Regions from separate parts of the Pseudomonas bubulae genome, predicted to be linked through region 3. Evidence: predicted binding sites of a transcription regulator. Region 3 holds the regulator's gene; each other region holds the start of a gene.
The links. The regulator FliA, encoded in region 3, starts transcription of late flagellar genes. The targets are predictions, from matches to a motif close to CTAAAGTTTNNNNNNNNNNNGCCGNTAA.

Region 1 (6,422 bases), 400 kb from region 3:
TCCGGCATCTCGATATCCGAGATCATCATCAGAAACTCTTCAGACGGGTTCTTGCCCTCGTCCACCAGCTTGCGCAGGTAGTCGAGCGCCTGGCGCCCGTCGTTCAACGACACCACTTCAACACCCACCGATTGCAGGCAACGGGCAACCTGCTTGCGCGCCACCGACGAATCGTCAACGGTCAGCACCCGCAATGACAGCGCCTTGCTTTGGGTTTCAACATCCACCACGCCCTGGCTGATGGTTTCAGACGATGGCGAGACTTCTGCCAGCACCTTTTCCACGTCGATGATTTCGACCAGTTGCTCGTCCATACGGGTCACGGCCGTCAGGTAATGGTCGTGACCGGTGCCCTTGGGCGGCGGATGAATGTCTTCCCAGTTCATATTGACGATACGTTCCACTGAACGCACCAGAAAGCCCTGGGTCTTGGTGTTGTACTCGGTGATGATCACAAACGGGTTACTTTGATCCTTCAAGGCTCCCGCGCCGGTGGCCATCGCCAGGTCGAGAATCGGTATGGTCGCGCCGCGAATGCTCGCCACACCGCATACCACGGGGTGGGACTTGGGGATCAGGGTCAGCTTGGGGCATTGCAGCACCTCGCGGACCTTGAACACATTGATCCCGTAAAGCTGTGGCCCATCCAGGCGAAACAGCAACAGCTCCAGGCGGTTTTGCCCCACCAGTTGAGTGCGCTGGTTAACCGCATCCATCACTCCGGCCATACTCAGCTCCTCTTAAAAACTTCAAGTTTCAACCCGCATATTCCGAAAACGGCACGGGGCTTGCTTTTTATCGGTCATGAACGCAAAAACGACAAAATCCTGCCACCGACCTTTCCTGCCGAGTCTGCGCCGCTGTGGTCTGAGCGCGCTGGCGGCGGGCACCTTGCTTGCACTCAGCACTTATAGCAGGGCTGACGCGTTTACATCGCCTGAACAGCTTATCGGCGTGACCCAGGGCTTTCTTGAATTCACGGTTGAAGACTACCTGGCCACCAGCCAGACCGAGGGTCGATATCAGATCCAGGTCAACAATCTTGACCCGCGCCTGCGCCTGGCCCAGTGCGACAAGGATTTGACAGCTTCCCTCGAAAGCCCGGCGCAACCCATGGGCCGGGTAATCGTGCGCGTACGCTGCGAAGGGCTGTCGCCGTGGACCATCTTTGTGCCGGCCCAGGTCAAACTGTTCCGCGACGTAGTCACCGTCAATCACCCGCTCAAGCGCGGCATGGTTATCGACTACCCCGACGTGACCCTGCGCGAGCGCGATGTCAGCCTGATCAGCCAGGGCTACCTGACCGCCACCGAGCTGGCCGTGGGGCAAAAATTGCTCAGGCCCATGGTCACCGACCAGGTGCTGACCCTCACCCACCTGGAGCAGGCCGCAGCCGTGCGCAAGGGCGATCATGTGGTGATCAGCGCCCGCAGCGGCACATTAAGTGTCAAGATGCCCGGCGAAGCCCTGTCAGACGGTGGCCTTAGCGAGCAAATACGGGTAAAAAACCTGAACTCCAAGCGTGTTATCCGCGCCAGGGTGACAGCACCCGGGCAAGTAGAAGTGGCATTATAGGAAAGTTGGCATCAGTCTCGCGACTTTCCTACACTGTCATTTGACGCAGATCAGTACAGCTCTGTGTGAAGCCATGATTAATCGAGCCTAAAGTTTTTCCGGGTATGGCCGAAAACATGGCAAGCGTCCAAATACCCCGAGGTTTAACGTTATGGTCATCGACTTCAGTCGTCTCAACAGCGCCCCGCCCCTGACCGGCAGTACACGCAGTAACGCCAACCAGGAAACCGGCAGCGCCACGCAAGCGGCCCCGGCAATAAACCCTGAGCAAAACGGCGTCAGCGCCCCAAGCGGGGAATCTGTTCACCTCAGCCAAGAGGCTCAACAGTTGCAGAAGATCAGCGACTCGTTGCGTGACCAACCTGTAGTCGACAAAAATCGGGTGGCAGAGCTTAAACAAGCCATCGCGGACGGCAGCTACAAAGTCGACAGCGACCGGATCGCCAGCAAACTGCTTGACATGGAAGCCCAGCGCTAGGCCAACGGCCAGTGCCGCGCTTTTGGACGCTTAACTCCCAGAGCCCGCCATGCACGACGAAAATTTACTGCAACTGATCAACGATGACCTCGCTCCTGCCGAGCAATTGCTCGGCCTGTTACAGGACGAATCCATCGCCCTCAAAGGCCGCGACATGCAGGTGCTGGAAAACATTCTGGCGCGCAAACAGTCGCTGATCATTTTGCTTGAGCAACATGGCCGCAGACGCAGCGAAATTCTCGCCAGCCTTGGCCTGGCCACCAACCGCAGCGGCCTCGAAAGCCTGGCCAGCCATTCCAGCGTGGGAACACAACTGCTCGCCCAGAGCGATGCACTGAACCAGCTGCTAGCGAAATGCCAGGCCGCCAACCTGCTCAATGGTCAGTCGATCCAGACCCAGCAGGCGATCACCGCCAACCAGTTGCGCATCCTCCATGGCGGCGAAGCCCCGTCTCTGTATGACGCACGCGGCACCACCTCGATGCTCAACAAGCACCGCGCCTACAGCCAGGCTTGAGCCCGCGCAACCACCGCATGTAGCGAGACACACAACATGATGGCAGAATGCCCATCTTTTGCGTGTCGCTGTATTTTGTCTGGAGATTGATCAAACGTGTTCGACGCCCAAGATGCTCCGCAACCGCCAAAGGTGCTCACCACGCCGTTGGAAATTGCCTCCAACTTGCGGATGCTGCAAGAGAGCCATGACCCGCTGATCATTACTTTCCAGGACCGCACCCAGCGCTTCCAGAGCTATGTGGTGGATGTTAATCGCGAGAGCAACACCATGGCCCTGGACGAAATGATCCCCCGTGACGGTGAGCGTTTTCTTGAAGCGGGGGTGCCGTTCAAGGTTGAGGGCTTCCATGATGGCGTGCGTATCGCCTGGGAGTGCACCACGGCGCTGACCATTGATGACCGTCATGAGCACCGCTGTTATCGCGGCGCGATGCCCCACGAAGTGGTGTACCACCAGCGCCGCAATGCGTTCCGTGCGGCCCTGCGGCTGGCCAATCTGGTCAATGTGCAAGTGGCGGGTGACAAGCTCAAGGCGCCGATCAAGGGCAAGTTGCTGGACGTTTCGGCAACCGGCTGCAAATTGCGTTTTGAGGGGGATATCAGCCAGGGCATGCAACTGGGCCAGGTGTATGAGCGCTTCAGCGCCGACCTGCCGTTTGGCCTGATGTCTACACCGGTGGAGTTGCGCTACCTGCATTTTGAAGAGCGGCTGAACATCACCTTTGCCGGGATGCGCTTTCACAACATCAGCGGCGCGGTGCAGCGCCAGGTCGAGCGGTTTGTCTATCAACTGCAGCGCGAGGCGCGCCAGTTTGATAAAGACGATGATTATTGAAACAGTGGTCGCTGGCTTGCCTGCGATGCACAGGGCGCGGTCTGGCTGAAAAACCGCGCTGAAGCCATCGCGAGCAAGCCCGCTCCCACAGGGGTATTGCCTATGTTTTGGACTCTGGTTCCGGTTCTGGCTCCTGCTCCTCCACCATCGGTTCCTGCACCATTTGCTCCTGGACCACCTGCTCATCCACCCGCGGGTCAAGGGCGGCGACCAGCGGCGAGCTGGACATGCTGTCGGGCATGGCCACGTGATGCAGCGGCGCATCATCGACCTGGTGCAGGTTGGTCACCGCATTCGGGCGAATCCGCCATACCAGGATCAACCCTGCCACGCTGAAAAACCCATAGAGCATCTGGCTGCCAAACAGTTTCATCAGCACCCCCGCCACCAACGGCCCCACGCTTGCGCCCACGCCATAAGTCACCAGCAGCATGGCCGTCAGCGACACACGACGCTCCGGCTCGATATGGTCGTTGGCAAAGGCCACGGCCAGCGGATAGATGCAAAATTGCAGCAAAGCCGCCAGGCAACCGGCAATAAACAGTACCTGCATGGGCACCGCCGGCAAGATCGCCAATGGCAACGCAGCCACCGCCAGCAAGCCGGCGAAAATACGGATCAGCAACGGCCGGTCATAACGGTCGGACAACCAGCCCAACGGCCACTGCACCAGCAAGCCGGCAAAAATGCAGCTACCCATATACAAGCCAACCAGTTCGGTAGACAGCCCTTGCTGCGATGCGTAGAGCGGTGCCAGACCGTAAAACGAGCCCACCAGCAAACCCGCGCCCATCACCGCAATCAACGACTGCGGCACACGCTTGATAAAAAATTTCGGGTCCATCGGCGCCGGGTGCAAAGGCGCCGGGTGAATACGCCGGGTCATGGCCACAGGCACCAGGCACAAGGCAAAACACAAGGCCACCACCATCAACAACTCGAGACCGAGCTGCGGGTGAACCGCCAGGATCAATTGCCCAAGCACCAGCCCCAGATAGGAGGCGATCATGTAGAGGCTGAACACCACGCCGCGCTGCCTGGCCTCGGCCTGCTCGTTAAGCCAGCTTTCGATGACCATGTACTGGCACATCATGCCCAGACCGACAATCACCCGCAGCAACAGCCAGATCGGCAGCCAGTCCGTCAGCCCGTGGCACAGCACCGCCGCACCGACAATACCGGCGCATGTGGCGTAGGCACGAATATGCCCGACCCTGGCAATCAGCCGGTGGCCGATCTTGCCACCCAGCACCAGGCCAAAATAGTTGGCCGCCATCAGCGCGCCGATCCACAGGCCGTCGACATTGTCCGCTGCCAGGCGCAGCGCCAGATAAGTACTCAACAGGCCGGAACCGATCAACATCATCAGCGAGGCAAAATACAACGCTCTAAAGGACTTCCAGATCTGGTGCATTGGCTTTCCCTACGGCTCCTTGTGTCTGCCACCGGGAACAGGCCCGGCGCCACAGATTTAAACGGTCAAGCCTGAGCCGCAAGAACGCGACGTTCCCAGGGCGTGATTTCGTCATGGAAGCTGGTCAGTTCCAGCGTCTTGGACGCAACGTAACCTTCGATGAACTCAGTGCCGAACAGTTCAATCGCCATTTCACTACGGGCCAGGCGTGCCAGTGCCGCGTGCAAGGTGCAGGGCAATGTCAGCGCCTCGGGCACCTGGAACTCACCCTGGATCGCAGCACTCGGTTCAAGCCCACGCTCGATGCCATATAACCCTGCCGCGAGGCTGGCGGCAATTGCCAGGTAGGGGTTGGCGTCCGCCCCCGGCAAACGGTTTTCAACCCGCCGCGCCGCAGGTGAGCTGGCTGGAATGCGTAAACCCGCACTCCGGTTGTCATGGGACCAGCACGCGTTGTTCGGCGACGCATAGGGGTGGAACAAGCGCTGATAGGAATTTACGTTCGGCGCAAACAACGCGGTAAAGTCCGCCATGCCCGCCTGCTGCCCGCCGATAAAATGGCGGAAGGTGGCTGTCGGCTGCCCCGCTTCGTCGCTGAACACGTTTCGCCCGCTGGCCGCCTCGACCACGCTCTGGTGAATATGCATCGAACTGCCGGCCGTGTGCGCCAGCGGCTTGGCCATGCACACCACGTTAAGGCCATGCTTGAGGGCAACTTCCTTGAGCAGGTGCTTGAACAGAAAAGTCTGGTCGGCCAGCAGCATCGGATCACCGTGCAGCAGGTTGATCTCGAACTGGCTGACGCCCATCTCGTGCATAAAGGTGTCACGGGGCAAGCCCAGTGCCGCCATGCACAGGTACACCTCATTGAAAAAAGGCCGCAAGCCGTTGTTGGAGCTGATGCTGAACGCCGAAAATCCGTCTTCACGGCGCCCGTCCAGGCCCACGGGCGGGCGGAACGGCTGGGCCGGATCGGGGTTGTGCGCAAACACAAAGAACTCCAGCTCGGTCGCTACCACCGGCGCCAGTCCCCGCGCCGCGTAGCGGGCGATCACCGCTTTCAACTGGCCACGGGTCGACAGACGCGAGCTTTCACCGCTGAGCTCATCGGCATCGCAAATGGCCAGGGCACGGGTTGGCTGGCTCCAGGGCAGGCGATGAAGCTGGGTGAGGTCTGGCACCAAGGCAAGATCACCGTCCTCGCCGCCATAAAAGCGTGACTCCGGGTAGCCACCCATGATGCATTGCAGCAGCACGCCACGGGCCATCTGCAAGCGCCGCCCTTCTATAAACCCCGCAGCAGTCATCACCTTGCCACGGGGCACGCCATTGAGGTCGGGGGTGACGCATTCAATCTCATCAATACCCGCCAATCGCTGTGCGAGCAAACCCTGGCCATCGCTATTCATGCCACTATCCTTGTTGTTAAGCAGGCCGCGCAGGGCAATGGCTACAAAATACGCACTGCCTGTTCGGAATTTCAAGCGAGCACCGCACAAATCTCGCGAAAACAGTGAACCTTCCTTCGGCAACTGCTACGGAGCTCGGCGTTTGTCTTATTTGCCGACTAGACTCTTCGCCCACTGTGTCAGGAAGACCCA
Region 2 (6,422 bases), 1.3 Mb from region 3:
AAAATGGCCCGCCGCCCTGGTCTGCCAGTATGAGCATGACCACGCGACCGTTATTGCTCAGCGAGCGTAGCAGCAGATGCTCGCCGGGGAACAGGCTGCGCAGGCTGTAGGGCAAGACTGCGGAGATCACCGCGTTGTTTTCGGGCGTCAGGCGCACTTGTGCAGGTTGCATCATCAGGCGTTGCAGCGCGGTGCTGTCACTGATGTTGACGGTCAGGTCGAAGGCGGTTCTGCCCAGGCCGGCAATCTGGTTGACGCTCAGGCTGGTCGAGGTCTTGTCGGGGGTGAGTATCATCACCCGGCGCATGCCGCACGCCTGCAAGGCTTCGCGGGCACAGGTGCTCAGATGCATCGGGTTGCTGAATGCGCTGGGTTGCTCCAGCAGCTGCCCGCAATGTTTGCGCCAGGCGACGAGTGCCTCGGCCGAGGGAGGCGGGGCTGCCTGCGAATTGTCCCCGTTGCGGCGTGAGTCCCACGGCCAGAGCAATGCCTGGGCCGGATGCCAAAGGTCGGGGCTGGAGTGATAGCGCGCGCTGCTCGCGGCCTGCTGGTGTGCCTGCTGCTGAACTTCGTCCAGGGGCATTTGCAGGTAAAGGCTGGTGACGTACTGCCAGCGCAGGTTGTGCGGTGTGTCCCAGCCCTGCTGGGCTGACAGCGCCAGGCAGTTGGCCAGCAACACACTGTTGGCAGGCTGGTTGAGCCAGCGCCGCAGGGCCGGGTCGGCGTCCAGCAGTTGTTGCTGACGCAGGGGGTGATGGGTGTCGCGGGCGATATGCAGCACCCTGACCAGGGTGCGGCGCTCTTCGGTGATCACCGTATAACCTTGCATCACCCACCCCGGCAGACGCCACAGCTCGGCCAGGCTGCGGCAGATATCAAACAGTGGCACACCAAAAAGCTGGCGCTCGACTTTACTGGCGCACTCATTGTGCCCGACCACCCGCCGTTCCCAGGTTTCGAGCAGCAGTGGGTGGGTCAGTGCCAGGGCCCATAGCGGTGACAGAAACAGCAGGCTGCTCCAGTAGATTTCCTGCCAGAGCCGCGCCAGGCGATTGCCGAACAGGCCAATGGCCTGTTGTGCGGCGTGCTGGCTGATCAGCTGGATTTGTCGGTAGGCCAGCGGGATATCCTCGATCGCCAGCGCCGGCACATGTTCAAGCAGCATCTGGGTGCGTTTGAGGCCCAGGCGGTTGATCGCCACTTCAAGGCTCTCGGCCGGCTCGCTCAGGCTGCTTTGGGCTTGCTGGTTGGCCTCGCGGATCAGTCTGAGGGCCAGCGCCGGGCTGTCCTGCATAACCTCGGCAATTTCGCGTAACGAGCGGCGACTGTCGTTGAGGGTCTTGAAGACCCGCGCATGGCTGGTTTGCGGGATCGGCAGATCGACGGCGTCCAGGTGTGCAACCCAGGCATCCAGGGTGGTGGGTGTTGATATCGGTGCGCGGGTTTCGTTGGCCATAATGAGGACGCGATGATCATCCAATCTGGGGGTCGAATGGCTTTTCGGCTCTACCGGCTATAGTCTGGCGCAGATTCGCCGATAAGGAGAAGAAGAGTTTTAGCTACGCTGGAATATGACCTTGAACCGACCCAAGAAGTACTTTTATATCTATGGCTAAAATTATCGGCATCATCGTCGTGTTCGCGAGTGTGCTCGGCGGATACGTACTTTCCCACGGCAAAATCGGGGCGCTGATCCAGCCGTTCGAGGTTTTGATCATCGGCGGTGCGGCCTTCGGTGCGTTCCTGCAAGCCAACCCCGGTTACATGACCATGCATGTGATCAAAAAATCACTGGGCATGTTCGGTTCGCGTTTCTCCCACGCTTTTTATCTTGAAGTGTTGGGCCTGGTTTACGAGATTCTCAACAAAAGTCGTCGCGAAGGCATGATGGCCATCGAGAGCGACATTGAAGACGCGGCCGCCAGCCCTATCTTCGCCAAATACCCCACTGTCCTTAAAGATGAGCGCATGACCGCGTTTATCTGCGATTACCTGCGCATCATGTCCTCGGGCAACATGGCCCCCCACGAGCTTGAGGGGTTGTTTGACATGGAGCTGTATAACCTCAAGGAAGAGCTGGAGCATCCTTCCCACGCCGTTACCGGTATCGCCGACGGCATGCCGGGTTTCGGTATCGTCGCCGCGGTACTGGGTATTGTGGTGACCATGGCCTCGCTGGGCGAAGGTGATCAGGCGGCCATCGGCATGCACGTTGGCGCCGCGCTGGTAGGTACCTTCTTCGGTATTTTGGCGGCCTATGGTTTCTTCGGTCCGTTGGCGACGTCTTTGGCTCACGATGCCAAGGAAGAACTCAACGTGTATGAATCGATCAAGGCCTCGCTGGTGGCTTCGGCCTCAGGCATGCCGCCGTCGCTGGCGGTCGAGTTTGGTCGCAAGGTCCTGTACCCCAAGCACCGGCCCAGTTTTTCCGAGCTGGAACAAGTGGTTCGTGGTCGCTGATTTATGGAAAACAACCAGCCCATAATCATCAAGCGCGTCAAGCGCTACGCCGCAGGCCATCACGGTGGCGCCTGGAAAATCGCCTTTGCCGACTTCGCCACGGCGATGATGGCGTTCTTTCTGGTGATGTGGCTGATGACGGCGGCCACGCCCGAGCAAAAGATCGCCATTGGTGGTTATTTCAAAGATCCGATCGGATTCAGCGAAAGCGGCACGCCCTACGTCATCGACCTGGGCGGCACTCCGGCCTTGGCGCCGGACAACACCCTCAACCCTGAAGAAAAACTGCAGCCCCAGCCCGACAAGATCAAGGTAGATGCCGAGCAGGTTGAAAGCATGGCCGAGCAGGTCGAGAAAGAGCGCCTCGAACTGCTGTTGCAGGAGTTGCAGAACAAGGTCGAAGAAAACCCGCAGCTGCGCAAGTTCAAGGATCAGTTGCTGTTTGAAATCACCCCGGACGGCCTGCGTATCCAGATCATGGATGCCGCAAACCGGCCGATGTTTGACGTGGGCAGTGCACGGCTCAAACCGTACTTCGAAGATATTTTGCTGGCCATGGCCGACACCATCAAGGCAGTACCCAACAAGGTCAGCATCAGCGGCCACACCGATGCCATGCCTTATGCGGGGGGCGGTGATTACGGCAATTGGGAGTTGTCGGCCAACCGTGCCAATGCTGCGCGGCGTGCGCTGGTGGCGGGCAGCTACCCGGAAGGGCAGATTGCGCGGGTGGTGGGTTATGCCTCGTCAGTGCTGTTCGACACGGCTAACCCCAATAATCCGGTCAACCGTCGTATCGACATTGTGGTGCTGAACAAAAAGGCCCAGCAGGCGATTGAAGGCGAGCAGGGTGCGGAGTCAGTCAAGCCCCAGGAACTGCCCAAGGCGCCAGTTGACCCGATCAAGCTGCCCGCCGACAAACAGCCACTGCCGATGCATGAAGAACGGCAGAAGCTGAATCTGTTTGACGACCCGCCGCCCTCACCCTAACCCTCTCCCAGAGGGAGAGGGGACTGAGCGCACGCGGCTTCAAGAGCACTGACAATTTGCCCCCTCTCCCTCCGGGAGAGGGTTGGGGTGAGGGGGCTTCTGGCCTGAATCAGTAACTCGACTCAGGCAAGCTGGCAATGATCGAGCGATAGCTGTTCATGCGCTGTTGCTGCACGCGGCCATCTTCCAGGGCCATCAGCAATGCACAGCCCGGCTCGCGGTCATGCTTGCAGTCGCGGAAGCGGCAACGGCCGATCAGGTCGTTGAACTCGATGAACCCCGCCTCGACATCGGCACGGCTGACGTGGCCCAGGCCGAACTCACGAATACCCGGGGAGTCGATCAGATCGCCGCCGCCCGGGAAGTGGAACAAGCGCGCCGTGGTCGTGGTGTGCGTACCCTGGCCGGAAATCTCCGAGAGCGGCCCGACCCGAAGGTTGACCTCAGGCAGCAGGCTGTTGACCAGGGACGACTTGCCAACGCCCGACTGACCCACAAACACACTGATATGGCCGTCCAGTTGCGCTTGCAACTGCTGCATGCCATCGCCGTGATGGGCCGACACTTCCAGCACCGGATAACCCAGTTGACGATAAACCCCCAGCAACGCATTCAGCGCCGGTGCGTTCTGCTCGTCGATCAGGTCAGCCTTGTTGAGCAGCAACAGCGGGCGAATCCCGGCGTGCTCGGCAGCGACGAGATAGCGGTCGATCAGGTTGGCGTGCGGCTCGGGCATGGGCGCGAACACAATCACGATCATGTCGACGTTGGCAGCAACCGGCTTGAGCTGGCCACGGCTGTCAGGGCGGCACAGCTCGGTCTTGCGCGGCAACTGGGCGACGATAACGCCGATGCCCTGATTGCCGGCGCGCCACACAACCGTGTCACCGGTTACCAGAGCGGGCAGGTTGGCGCGCAGGTGGCAACGGAACATCTGGCCTTTGAGCTCACCTTCCTGGGCTTCGACTTCGACCTGCACACCAAAGTGCGCGATCACCAGGCCAAGTTGCTCGGGGCCTAAATCGCCGCCTTCAAGCGCTTCGACGGCACTGGATTCGCGTTTGGCGGCGCGGGCAGCGCGCTCGCCCTGGATCTTTTCGATGCGCCAATTCTGACGACGGTTGAGCTGGCGTTTGGCCATGGGTGTTCCGTGTTGATAAAACGATAAGAAGGGTAAAACGCCGGGGAGTTTAGCACGAGGGCCGCGTGCCTAAGCTAAACTGCGCACCTAAGCACTGGAGGCCATTATGCAAAACGCGCAGAACCTGATCTGGATCGACCTGGAAATGACCGGTCTGGACCCTGACAACGACGTCATTATTGAAATGGCCACCATCGTTACCGACAGCAACCTCAATACCCTGGCCGAAGGCCCGGTCATCGCCATCCACCATAGTGATGCCGTGCTGGCGCGCATGGACGAGTGGAATACCCGCACCCACGGCGGCAGCGGCCTGACCCAGCGGGTCAAGGACAGCACCACCACTATGGCCGAAGCCGAAGCGCAGACCATCGCGTTCCTTGAACAGTGGGTACCCAAAGGCAAATCGCCGATCTGCGGCAACAGCATCTGCCAGGACCGCCGCTTCCTGTACACCCACATGAAAGCCCTGGAGAGCTACTTTCACTACCGCAACCTGGACGTTTCGACGCTCAAGGAACTGGTTGCACGCTGGGCGCCGGAAGTACGCGACAGCCTGGTGAAAAAGGGTACGCATCTGGCGCTGGACGACATTCGCGAGTCGATTGCCGAGCTGCAACACTACCGCAAGCATTTCATCAAATTCTAAGCTGCCGTTGATCCCCCTGTGGCAGCGGGCTTGCTCGCGATGCAAGCGACTCGGTACATCTACCGAACCGCAGCGAAGCCGTCGCGAGCAAGCCCGCTCCCACAAAGAACAGTATTTGTTGCCCGCTTTTGGTGCCAATGCCAACTGAGAGTAGACTGCGCGCCTTCTTGCAAGGATCGCTGCCATGTTGCTGATGCTTTATTTAGTTGCCATTACTGCCGAAGCCATGACCGGCGCGCTGTCTGCCGGGCGTCGGGGCATGGACTGGTTCGGCGTGGTGCTGATTGCCTGCGTCACCGCGCTAGGCGGCGGTTCGGTGCGTGACGTCCTGTTGGGGCACTACCCGCTGACCTGGGTCAAACACCCGGAATACCTGGTACTGACCACGTTCGCTGCATTGGTGACGATCTTTATCGCGCCCTTGATGCGTCATCTGCGCTCGCTGTTTCTGGTGCTTGATGCCCTGGGGCTGGTAGCGTTTACCCTGATCGGCTGCATGACCGCGCTGGAGATGGGCCAGGGCATGCTGGTGGCTTCGGTGAGCGGAGTGATTACCGGGGTCTTTGGCGGCATCCTTCGTGACATCTTCTGCAACGACATTCCGTTGATCTTCCGTCGCGAGCTGTATGCCAGCGTTTCGTTTGCTGCGGCGTGGTGTTTCTTGTTGTGTACTTATCTGGAAATGCCCAACGAACAGGCGATTTTCGTCACCTTGTTCGGCGGGCTGCTGCTGCGTTTGCTGGCGATCCGCTTTAACTGGGAAATGCCCAAGTTCGTTTATAACGACGAGCATTAAGCAACTGTGGCAGCGGGCTTGGCTCAGGCCCGCTTGGCGTGTTGTGTCAGCGCCCACTCCACATGCTCGCGCACCAGCTCCGACGGGTAGTCACGCCGCGCATTCAGGGCTTCCAGCACCGGGATCGTCGACGGCGCATTACCCAGGCCCACAGCCAGGTTGCGCAGCCAGCGCTCGTACCCGGCCCGGCGTAGCGGCGAACCTTCGGTGCTGCTCAGGAATGTGTCTTCATCCCACATAAACAGCTCGGCCAAGCCGGCATTGTCCAGGTTATGCCGTGGCTTGAAGTCCCCTTCTGCGGTGGTGCGGGCAAAACGGTTCCAGGGGCAGACGATCTGGCAGTCATCGCAGCCGAATACCCGGTTGCCGATCATCGAGCGCAATTC
Region 3 (6,422 bases):
CGGGCTGCGCTCACGCACTTCGCTGAACATGCCATTGACCGCATCCAGGGCCTCAAGCACCACATCCATCAGCTCCGCGTCAACGCTGCGCTCACCCTTGCGCAGGATGTCGAAGACGTTTTCGGCGATGTGACAGCACTCCACCAACTCATGGAGCTGCAGGAAGCCGGCGCCCCCTTTTACAGTGTGAAAACCGCGAAAAATGGCATTGAGCAGATCCGCATCATCCGGTCGGCTTTCCAGCTCGACCAGTTGTTCGGACAACAACTCCAGAATTTCGCCGGCTTCAACCAGGAAATCCTGAAGGATTTCTTCATCGGCGCCGAAGCTCATGTAGGTGCTCCTTGAAATAGGCTCTTCGACGCCGGGCAACAGCGCCCGCACGCCTCTTCAAGTCCTAAAAACCCAGACTGGACAACAAATCGTCAACATCATCCTGACCGGATACGACGTCATTACGTGTATCGGCATGAATCTGCGGACCTTCACCCTTGGCCTGGTTTTTTTGCAAATTATTTTCAGCGCGCAATGCATCGCGGTCGTGCTCGATCCCGGCAAAGCGATCGACCTGGCTGGCCATCAGCACCAGCTTGAGCAAATTGCTCTCCACGTCCGTGACCAGTTGCGTCACCCGCTTGATCACCTGACCGGTCAGGTCCTGGAAATCCTGAGCCAGCAAAATATCAGTCAGATTGGCGGACACGATGGTGTTTTGCGTTTCGCTGAGCGTCAAAAAACTGTCAATCCGACGCGCCAGCTCGCGAAACTCTTCGGCACCGATTTCGCGGCGCATAAAACGCCCCCAATCCGCGCTCAGTTCCTTGGCTTCCTGACCCAGGCCATTGACCAGTGGCGTGCTGTTTTCCACCAGGTCCATGGTCCGGTTGGCCGCCGCTTCCGTGAGTTTCACAACATAAGCCAAACGTTCGGTGGCATCCGTGATCTGCGACACCTCTTCGGCTTGCGGCATGCCTGGATCAATATGGAAATTGACAATGGCGCTGTGCAGTTCGCGGGTCAGCTTGCCGACTTCACGATACAGCCCGCGGTCACGGGTCTGGTTGAGCTCGTGAATCAACTGCACGGCATCGCCAAACTGGCCTCGTTCAAGGCTTTCGACCAATTCGTGGGCATGTTTTTTCAGGGTCGATTCAAAATCGGCCTGTGTGCAATCTTTATGCTCCATAGTGCCCCCAAGGCAACCGCTCAACCGATGCGTTCAAAGATCTTTTCGATTTTGTCTTTGAGTGCGATAGCGGTGAACGGCTTGACTACATATCCATTAACACCGGCCTGGGCCGCTTCGATAATCTGCTCGCGCTTGGCCTCGGCGGTCACCATCAGCACCGGCAAGTGTTTGAGTTTTTCGTCGGCACGCACATGGCGCAGCAACTCGATGCCGGTCATGCCCGGCATGTTCCAGTCCGTCACCAGAAAGTCGATGTGCCCCAGGTTGAGGATCGGCAACGCGGTGGTGCCGTCGTCCGCCTCGACCGTGTTGGTGAACCCCAGGTCACGCAACAGGTTTTTAATGATCCGCCGCATCGTTGAAAAGTCATCAACGATGAGGATTTTCATGTTCTTGTCCAATTCGACCTCCAAGCAGTCTTTAACGCACCCATGTGCAGGGCACGCCATTCAATCAATTCGTTTTCAAACACGCCTAATCGACTGTGGGAGCGGGCTTGCCCGCGATGGGGTCGACGCGGTCTGTCTGATTCACCGTGTCGATCCCATCGCGGGCAAGCCCGCTCCCACAGGTATCAAGGGCCCTAGTGCGCGCGCCACTGCCCCAGACGAGCCCGCAAGCGTGCCGCGCACTGGCTGTGCAGCTGGCTGACCCGGGACTCGCTGACCCCCAGCACTTCGCCGATTTCCTTGAGGTTCAGTTCTTCGTCGTAGTACAGCGCCAGCACCAACCGTTCACGCTCGGGCAAATGGGCGATCGCATCGGCCAGCGCGGCCTGGAAGCGTTCATCTTCAAGGTCGCGCGACGGCTCCGTGTGGGCACTCGCGCCATCTTCATGCAACCCTTCATGTTCGCCGTCCTGCAACAGATCGTCGAAACTGAACAGGCGGCTGCCCAGGGTGTCATTCAAGATGGCGTAATAATCATCAAGGCTTAACTGGAGTTCGGCCGCAACTTCATGATCTTTAGCGTCACAACCGGTTTTTGCTTCAATTACCCGAATGGCGTCACTGACCATGCGGGTATTGCGGTGTACCGAACGCGGTGCCCAGTCGCCCTTGCGCACTTCATCGAGCATCGCGCCACGGATACGGATGCCGGCATAGGTCTCGAAACTCGCGCCCTTGCTGGCGTCGTATTTGCCCGAGACTTCGAGCAGGCCGATCATCCCGGCCTGGATCAGGTCATCCACCTGCACGCTGGCCGGCAAACGCGCCAGCAGGTGGTAGGCAATGCGCTTGACCAGGGGCGCGTAGCGCTCGATCAGCTCGTACTGGCTGTCACGGGATGACTTGCTGTACATGCGATAACCGCTGGCCGTCATTAAAAGCGCCCCCCTGCCTGCTGCACCAAGCGTTCGACAAAGAACTCAAGATGCCCCCTCGGGTTGGCTGGCAACGGCCAGGTGTCAACTTTCTGTGCAATGGCCTTGAACGCCAGCGAGCACTTGGAGCGCGGAAACGCTTCGTAGACGGCGCGCTGTTTTTGCACGGCCTTGCGCACGCATTCGTCGTAAGGCACGGCGCCCACATATTGCAGGGCCACATCGAGGAAACGGTCGGTAACCTTGGTCAGCTTGGCGAACAGATTGCGCCCTTCCTGCGGGCTTTGCGCCATATTGGCCAGCACGCGGAAGCGGTTCATGCCGTAATCGCGGTTGAGCAACTTGATCAACGCATAGGCGTCGGTGATCGAGGTCGGCTCGTCGCACACCACCAGCAGCACTTCCTGGGCTGCGCGGACAAAGCTGACCACCGACTCGCCAATCCCGGCGGCGGTGTCGATCACCAGCACATCGAGGTTGTCGCCCAGGTCGCTGAAGGCCTGGATCAGACCGGCATGCTGCGCCGGGCTCAGGTGCACCATGCTCTGGGTGCCCGAGGCCGCCGGCACGATGCGGATCCCGCCGGGCCCCTGGAGCAATACGTCGCGCAGCTCGCAACGCCCCTCGACCACATCGGCCAGGGTGAATTTTGGGGTCAAGCCCAGCAAAACATCGACGTTCGCCAGCCCAAGGTCCGCGTCCATCAACAGAACGCGCCTGCCCAGCTCGGCCAATGCGATGGACAAGTTGACTGACACGTTAGTTTTACCGACGCCACCCTTGCCGCCGGTCACTGCGATCACCTGTACGGGATGCATGCTGCCCATGATCTTTCTTTACCTTGTCTTACTTAGACGCGGCTACATGCGTTGGCTGCTCGTTCCCCTGCGGAACAAAACCTTCAGACCAGCCGATGTAGGTACATTTCAACGTAATCTTGACTACCTCAGCCGACCCGCTTGGGTGGGCTGTGGTAGATATCAGCGAACATATCGGCCATGGCCTCTTCGCTGGGTTCTTCCTGCATTTGCACACTCACTGCGCGGCTCACCAGCTGGTGACGCCGCGGCAGATGAAGATCGTCCGGGATCCGCGGGCCGTCGGTGAGGTAAGCCACCGGCAGCTCGTGACTGATCGCCAGGCTCAACACTTCGCCCAGGCTCGCGGTTTCATCCAGTTTGGTGAGGATGCAACCGGCCAGCCCGCAACGCTTGTAACTGAGGTAAGCGGCCGTCAGCACCTGCTTCTGGCTGGTAGTGGCCAACACCAGATAATTCCTGGCCTTGATTCCGCGCCCCGCCAGGCTTTCGAGCTGCAGGCGCAACGCCGGGTCGCTGGCTTGCAGGCCCGCGGTATCGACCAGCACCACGCGCTTGCGCACCAGCGGTTCAAGGGTCTGGCCCAGCGACTGGCCGGGGGCAACATGGGTTACCGGCACATTCAAGATGCGCCCCAGGGTCTTGAGTTGTTCCTGGGCGCCAATACGGAAACTGTCCATGCTCACCAAGGCGATATTCTGCGCGCCGTACTTGAGCACATAACGGGCCGCCAGCTTGGCCAGGGTGGTGGTTTTACCCATCCCGGCGGGCCCCACCATGGCGATTACGCCACCCTCTTCCAGCGGCTCCAGCTCCGGCGTGGCAATCATCCGCGCCAGGTGCGCCAGCAACATCCGCCACGCCTGGCGTGGCTCTTCGATACCGGCCACCTGCGCCAGCAGATCACGGGACAACGGCCCGGACAAACCGATGCGCTGCAAACGGCGCCACAAGTTGGCCTGCGCGGGCTTGGCGTCCTGCAACTGGCTCCAGGCCAGCGAGCCCAGTTGCACTTCCAGCAACTCGCGCAAACCGTTGAGTTCATGGCGCATATTGTCGAATGCACGCTGATCGATCGTCGGTGCCGCGGGCGCCGGCGCAGGGCGCGGCGGTTCTTCCAGGGTCGGCTCAATCAATGGCTCGGCAGCCGTGAGCGGCAAACCGGCAAACAGCTGGCGGTTATCGCCGGCCTCGCCTTCACCGCGCAAGCTCAACTCGGCCTGGGCCGAAACAATCCGCGACTGGGTCTTGCGCAGCTCTTCTTCCAGCTCAATGTTCGGCACCCGGGGTGCCAGCGCGGACAGCTTGTAGTCCAGGGCCGCGGTCAACTCAACGCCCCCGGCAATCCGGCGGTTGCCAATAATGGCGGCGTCAGCCCCCAACTCATCACGAATCAGCTTCATGGCCTGACGCATATCGGCGGCGAAAAATCGCTTCACTTGCATAAACCAAACCCTCAGCCGTTAGGGCCTACTGTCGCAACGATCGTGACCTGCTTGTTGTCAGGGATTTCCTGGTAAGCCAGTACATGCAGGTTGGGCACCGCCAGACGGCCAAAGCGCGACAGCATCGCGCGTACCGGGCCTGCCACCAACAAGATGACCGGATTGCCTTGCATCTCCTGACGCTGAGCAGCGTCGATCAACGAGCGCTGGAGCTTCTCTGCCATGCTGGGCTCCAGCAAAACGCCCTCTTCCTGGCCTTGTCCGGCCTTCTGCAAACTATTGAGCAATATTTGTTCCAACCTGGGCTCCAGGGTGATAACAGGCAGCTCGGAGTCAACGCCTACAATGCTTTGCACGATGGCACGAGACAAGCCCACGCGTACGGCGGCAACCAAAGCGGCAGTATCTTGACTCTTATGAGCATTGTTGGCGACGGCTTCGGCAATACTGCGGATATCCCGCACTGGCACCTGTTCGGCCAACAAGGCCTGCAGCACCTTGAGCAATTGCGACAGGCTCAACACCCCCGGCACCAGTTCTTCGGCCAGTTTGGGCGAGGACTTGGCCAGCAGCTGCATCAACTGCTGAACTTCTTCATGACCAATCAACTCATGGGAGTGTTTGTACAGGATCTGGTTAAGGTGCGTTGCCACTACGGTACTGGCGTCCACTACGGTATAGCCCAGTGACTGCGCCTGGCTGCGCTGGCTGACCTCGATCCACACCGCTTCCAGACCAAAGGCCGGGTCTTTGGTGGTAATCCCGTTAAGCGTGCCAAATACCTGCCCCGGATTGATCGCCATCTCGCGGTCCGGATAGATTTCGGCCTCCGCCAGAATCACTCCCATCAGGGTCAGGCGATAGGCGCTGGGGGCCAGGTCGAGATTGTCACGGATATGCACGGTGGGCATCAGAAAGCCCAGGTCCTGGGACAGCTTCTTGCGCACCCCCTTGATCCGCGCCAGTAACTGGCCACCCTGGTTGCGATCCACCAACGGGATCAGGCGATAACCGACCTCAAGCCCGATCATGTCGATGGGGGTAACGTCATCCCAGCCCAGCTCCTTGGTTTCCTGGGCGCGGGCTGGCGAAGGCAGCAGCTCCTGCTGGCGCTTGACCTCTGCCAGGGCCTGGACCTTGACCACGTTCTGTTTTTTCCACATCAGGTACGCCGCACCACCGGCGACTGCAGCCAGGCTCAGGAAGGAGAAATGCGGCATGCCGGGCACGATGCCCATGATGGCCATGATGCCTGCCGAGACAGCCAGCGCCTTGGGTGAGGTAAACATCTGCCGGTTGATCTGCTTGCCCATGTCTTCGGAGCCCGAAGCACGGGTCACCATGATCGCGGCAGCCGTGGACAGCAACAGGGACGGCAATTGCGCCACCAAACCGTCACCGATGGTGAGCAAGGCGTACACCTTGCCGGCTTCGCTGAAGCTCATGCCGTGCTGGAAAATCCCAACTGCCATGCCGCCGATCAGGTTGATAAACAGGATCAACAGACCGGCGATGGCATCACCGCGCACGAATTTGCTGGCACCGTCCATCGAGCCATAGAACTCGGCTTCCTGGGCGACTTCCTGACGGCGCATCTTGGCCTGATTCTGGTCGATAAGGCCGGCATTGAGGTCGGCGTCAATGGC

Region 1: flgM (flagellar biosynthesis anti-sigma factor FlgM) is a predicted target of FliA. The motif match lies at 1,663-1,690, and genes of this name have one in related genera.
Region 2: motA (flagellar motor stator protein MotA) is a predicted target of FliA. The motif match lies at 1,514-1,541, and genes of this name have one in related genera.

What each region holds. Positions count from the first base shown of each region.
Region 1 is NZ_CP146077.1:4,420,748-4,427,169, forward strand. It holds gene V6L81_RS20305 (chemotaxis protein CheV) at 1-728, opposite strand, end outside; gene flgA (flagellar basal body P-ring formation chaperone FlgA) at 805-1,575, shown strand; gene flgM (flagellar biosynthesis anti-sigma factor FlgM) at 1,727-2,053, shown strand; gene V6L81_RS20320 (flagella synthesis protein FlgN) at 2,103-2,570, shown strand; gene V6L81_RS20325 (flagellar brake protein) at 2,667-3,407, shown strand; gene V6L81_RS20330 (MFS transporter) at 3,508-4,821, opposite strand; gene V6L81_RS20335 (glutamine synthetase family protein) at 4,887-6,128, opposite strand.
Region 2 is NZ_CP146077.1:195,553-201,974, reverse strand. It holds gene V6L81_RS00985 (HDOD domain-containing protein) at 1-1,456, opposite strand, end outside; gene motA (flagellar motor stator protein MotA) at 1,609-2,460, shown strand; gene motB (flagellar motor protein MotB) at 2,464-3,450, shown strand; gene rsgA (small ribosomal subunit biogenesis GTPase RsgA) at 3,560-4,591, opposite strand; gene orn (oligoribonuclease) at 4,698-5,240, shown strand; gene V6L81_RS00960 (trimeric intracellular cation channel family protein) at 5,425-6,036, shown strand; gene queG (tRNA epoxyqueuosine(34) reductase QueG) at 6,060-6,422, opposite strand, start outside.
Region 3 is NZ_CP146077.1:4,022,878-4,029,299, forward strand. It holds gene V6L81_RS18490 (chemotaxis protein CheA) at 1-333, opposite strand, end outside; gene V6L81_RS18495 (protein phosphatase CheZ) at 398-1,186, opposite strand; gene V6L81_RS18500 (chemotaxis response regulator CheY) at 1,207-1,578, opposite strand; gene fliA (RNA polymerase sigma factor FliA) at 1,773-2,513, opposite strand; gene fleN (flagellar synthesis regulator FleN) at 2,513-3,340, opposite strand; gene flhF (flagellar biosynthesis protein FlhF) at 3,460-4,776, opposite strand; gene flhA (flagellar biosynthesis protein FlhA) at 4,788-6,422, opposite strand, start outside.